DNA from 2 places in the Microbacterium sp. SORGH_AS_0888 genome. Region 2 is predicted to be linked to the other one. Evidence: riboswitches for the same ligand, from Rfam matches in the RefSeq annotation. Region 2 holds a riboswitch; the other holds the start of a gene.

Region 1 (2,460 bases), 2.8 Mb from region 2:
GCGGGTGCTGGGCACGATCGAGTCGATCACCCCCACGCCGGTCACCGCCGCGATCGCCCAGGTGCGTCAGGCCGTGCTCACGGACGGCCTGCCCAGGCTCGGGCAGCTCATCGAGCTCGGGCCCGCGCCCGAGACGGCGCCACCGGTCGATCTCCAGGACCCTGCGCTCGACGCCGCCGCTCAGTCGGTCGCCCGCGTCTCGGGCGCCGCCCCGTCGTGCGGGCAGAACCTCACCGGGAGCGGCTTCGTCGTGGCGCCCGACCGCGTCGTGACGAACGCGCATGTCGTGGCGGGCGTCGACGACCCGGTCGTGGAGCTGCCCGGACGCGCTGCGGCGGACGGCAAGGTCGTCTACTTCGATCCGGTCGACGACCTCGCCGTCATCGCCGTCGACGTGCACGGCGCGCCCCCGCTCGCGCTGTCGGATGTGCTGTCCCGCGGTGCGGCCGCCGTGTTCGACGGGTACCCCTACGGCGGGCCGTTCACGAGCCGCGAGGCGGTCGTGCGCTCGGTCGGCGTCGCTCAGGTGCCGGACATCTACGACAGCGGCACCGCGCCCCGCGAGATCTACGCGCTCCAGGCCACCGTCGAGCCGGGCAACTCCGGCGGGCCGCTGCTCACGGCGGCCGGCGAGGTCGCCGGTGTCGTCTTCGCCCGCGCCGACGACGGCTCGCAGGTCGGTTACGCCATGACGGTGAACGAGCTCCAGCCCGTCGCCGCGCAGGCCGCCGGCCTTGCGTCGCCCGTCGCGACGGGGGCCTGCGCGCGCTGACGCGGGCGGGACGCCACGCCGACCTCGGAGCCGAAGGGCGTGTCGCGACATCCGACCGCTATGCTGGCGCCACAAGTCCACACCGGCCCTGTGACCGTTGCGGGAGAGCCTCGGCAGACGTCGCGCCGAGCACCGAAGGAGCAAGCCTCCCCGCCAATCTCTCAGGTACGCGTACCGCCGCGGTCGGGCCACTCTGGAAAGCGATCCTGCGGGATCCGCCGACGGTGAAAGCCGCCGATCGTCACCCACGACCGGCAGCGAAGCTCTCAGGCCCATGACAGAGGGGGAGTTCAGCGGGCGCTCACGCGCCCACCCGATCCGGGAGAACTCATGTCAGAACCCCGCTCCACCCACCCGCCGGGACGCACCGTGCTGTTCGCGCGGCACGAAGCGCTCGGCGCCGTCTTCACCGATTTCGGCGGCTGGCAGCTGCCGTTGCGCTACGGATCCGAGCTCGCGGAGCATCGGGCCGTGCGCGAGGCCGCCGGCCTGTTCGACGTCTCGCACATGGCGGAGTTCCGCGTCACGGGGGCGGGAGCCGTCGGCCTCCTCGACCGCGTGCTCGGCGGCCGCGCCGGGGGCATGGGCGAGCACCTCGCGCGCTACGCCCTGGTGCTCGCCGACGACGGAGGCATCGTCGACGACGTCATCCTGTACCGGACCGGCGCCGACGACTACCTCGTGATCGCGAACGCCGGCAACCGCGACGCCGTGGGACGAGCGCTCGCCTCGGTCCCGTCCGCACCGGACGCCGACGTCGAAGACGTCTCCGATCGGATGGCGCTCGTGGCTCTGCAGGGGCCGCGGGCGGCCCAGATCCTCTCCCTCGTGACGGGGCTGGCCGTCGAGGGGGCCCTCGGCGAGCTCCGGTCGTTCCGCAGCGCGCGAGCGACCTTCCTCGACGCGCGCGTGCTCATCGCCCGCACGGGCTACACGGGCGAGGACGGCTTCGAACTGCTCGTTCCCGTCACACGTGCCGAAGACCTCTGGGACGGCATCCTCGCCGCGGGCACCCCGCTCGGACTCGTCCCCGCGGGACTCGCTGCACGCGACACACTGCGCCTCGAGGCCGGGATGCCCCTCTACGGCCACGAGCTCACCCGCGCCGTACGTGCGTCACAGGCGGGCCTGGCGCACGTGGTCGGCGGCGACGCGGCCGCGGCGGACCCGCACGCCCCGGTGCTCGTGGGCCTCGTCTCCGACGGTCGGCGCGCCGGCCGTGCCGGCTATGCCGTGCGCGATCTCGACGGCGCCGTCGTCGGCGAGGTCACGAGCGGCGCGCTCAGCCCCACGCTCGGCCATCCGATCGCGATGGCCTACCTCGAGCCGGCGTCCGCCGCACCCGGCACGAGGGTCGGAATCGACATCCGCGGCGTCCACCTGCCCGCCACCGTCACCGCACTGCCCTTTTACCGGAGGAAGAAATGACCGTCGACCTGGACACCCTGCGCTACACGCCCGAGCACGAGTGGGTCGCCGTCGACGGCGCCGTCGTGACCTTCGGGATCACCGACTACGCCGCGACGCAGCTCGGCGACGTCGTCTACGTCGAGCTCCCCGCCGTCGCGGGGCGCGTCACCGCCGGACAGGTGTGCGGTGAGATCGAGTCCACGAAGTCCGTGGGGGAGCTGTACGCCCCCGTCAGCGGGCGCGTGCTGGAGGTCAACGGCGAGGTCGACTCCGACCCG
Region 2 (2,460 bases):
CGCCCGGGTCTTCACGGTCAGGTTGGGGCGCGAGCGCCAGACCGGACGGAGGTAGGCGCGGGATGCCGAGAGGCGCCGGCCGTGGCGCACGTTGCGGTCGAAGGGGCCGAAGCCCTCCTGCCGGAACCCGTTGACGTCCTCCGTGCGGGGGTAGCCGGCCTGCTCGGCCGCGGCGAAGAACGCCTGGAAGAGGGGGTTGGTGGCGGGGCCCTTCTCGAGCTCGAGCGGTCCGTGGTGACCACGGTAGGGGTCGCCGATCGACGCGGCGAGCGCGTTCTCCATCCGTTTGAAGTAGGGCAGGCAGTGCGCCCAGTCCCAGTCCTGCATCCCCGGCAGCTCGCCCCAGCGCTCGTAGTCGAGCGGGTTGCCGCGCTGGAAGATCATGCCGTTGATCGAGGACGAGCCGCCGAGCACCTTGCCCCGGGCATGGGCGATGCGGCGGCCGTGCATGTGGGGCTCGGGCTCGGACTCGTACTTCCAGTCGTAGAGGGCGTGGCCGCTGGGGAAGGTGAGCGCGGCCGGCATCTGGATGAACAGATCCCACGGCCAGTCGCTGCGTCCCGCCTCGAGGACGAGCACGCGCGCGGCGGGATCGTCCGAGAGCCGCCGCGCCACGACGCTGCCCGCGCTGCCGCCGCCGACGACCACGTAGTCGTAGCTCTTCGGTGCGGGGCGGCGGGTGCGTGCGGAACGGCTCATGGCATCCTCGGGGTTCGGGTGTTGCGCTGAAGGAAACGTCTGTGCGATCTGCGCAACACACTAAGGGCGCCATCCGTCGCGAACCAGGTTTCGCGAGCGAGCGTGACGCAGTTTTTACACGGCTGTTACGCGGCGCCCGGAACGGCTGTGCGCGGCCGGACTGTTGCGTATCATGAATCGCGTTGCGGATTGTGATGCGTCAGGTCACCTCTGTCAAGACCGCGACAACGTCCGGAACCGGGATTTCACCGGGGGGAAACACCCGGCATCCCGCGTTTGACGAGCGGGGTCCGGACCCCTTAGCGTGCCCCACACGACAACTCCACACGCCGATCGAACCCCCGCGGGAGAGCCCGTGTCCCACGCGGACGCGGCGCCGAAGGAGCAAGCCCTCCCCGCACAATCTCTCAGGCCCAAGACCGTGGGGGCGAGGCGACTCTGGAAAGCAGGCACGCCTGCGCCCACGGTGCAAGCCGCCATCCGCGGTGAAGCTCTCAGGCCCGATGACAGAGCGGGGAGGTGACCCATCCGACCGCCGCGCGCCCGCGCGGTACCGACAGGGAGCCTCCCACCATGCCCACTGAGACCGTCCGTCCTGCGGCGTCGCGCGCCGCTGCCCTCCTCACCGCTCCGCTCGCAGACATCGATCCGGAGATCGCCGCCGCCCTCGACGCGGAGCGCGAACGTCAGCGCACGACCCTGGAGATGATCGCGTCCGAGAACTTCGCCCCGCTCGCGGTGATGGAGGCCCAGGGCTCGGTCGCCACGAACAAGTACGCGGAGGGATACCCCGGCCGCCGGTACTACGGCGGCTGCGAGCACATCGACGTGATCGAGCGTCTCGCGATCGAGCGCGTGTGCCGGGTGTTCGGCGCCGCCTACGCCAACGTGCAGCCGCATTCGGGCGCACAGGCGAACGCGGCCGTGCTGTTCGGCCTGCTCGAGCACGGCGACACGATCCTCGGTCTCGATCTCGCCCACGGCGGGCACCTCACGCACGGGATGCGGCTGAGCTACAGCGGGAAGGCCTTCGACGCCGTCGCGTATCACGTGGGCGCCGACGGCTACATCGACATGGCCGAGGTCGCCGCGCTCGCGCGCGACAGGCGGCCGAGGCTCATCATCGCCGGGTGGTCGGCGTACCCTCGCCACCTCGACTTCGCGCGTTTCCGTGAGATCGCCGACGAGGTCGGCGTCTACCTGTGGGTCGACATGGCGCACTTCGCCGGCCTCGTCGCCGCGGGCGTGCACCCGAGCCCGCTGCCGTACGCGCATGTGACGACCTCGACGACGCACAAGACCCTCGGCGGGCCGCGTGGCGGCGTCATCCTGACGGACGATCCCGACATCGCCAAGCGCATCGACCGCGCGGTGTTCCCCGGCCTGCAGGGCGGGCCGCTCGAGCACGTCATCGCGGCCAAGGCGGTCTCGTTCGGGATCGCGGCGGGGGAGGAGTTCGCCGCCCGTCAGCGCCGCACGCTTCGCGGCGCGCAGATCATCGCGAGCCGTCTCACTCAGCCGGACGTCGCCGCAGAGGGCGTGCGCGTGCTCACCGGCGGCACGGACGTGCACCTGCTGATCGTCGATCTGGTGGCCTCTGCGCTCGATGGGAGGCAGGCCGAGGACCGGCTGCACGAGGTCGGGATCACGGTGAACCGGAACGCCGTGCCGAACGACCCCCGCCCGCCGATGGTGACGTCGGGGCTGCGGATCGGCACACCCGCGCTCGCGACGCGCGGCTTCGACGATGCGGCCTTCACG

What was found. Region 2 has a riboswitch for glycine ahead of glyA (serine hydroxymethyltransferase). Riboswitches for the same ligand answer to the same signal wherever they lie in the genome.
Region 1: linked by a shared signal. The riboswitch ahead of gcvT (glycine cleavage system aminomethyltransferase GcvT) and the one ahead of glyA (serine hydroxymethyltransferase) in region 2 are both predicted to bind glycine.

Annotation. Positions count from the first base shown of each region.
Region 1 is NZ_JAUTAZ010000001.1:305,359-307,818, forward strand. Features, by position in the region: gene QE381_RS01455 (MarP family serine protease) at 1-772, shown strand, start outside; glycine riboswitch at 863-959, shown strand; gene gcvT (glycine cleavage system aminomethyltransferase GcvT) at 1,103-2,200, shown strand; gene gcvH (glycine cleavage system protein GcvH) at 2,197-2,460, shown strand, end outside.
Region 2 is NZ_JAUTAZ010000001.1:3,110,007-3,112,466, forward strand. Features, by position in the region: gene betA (choline dehydrogenase) at 1-699, opposite strand, end outside; glycine riboswitch at 1,034-1,131, shown strand; gene glyA (serine hydroxymethyltransferase) at 1,273-2,460, shown strand, end outside.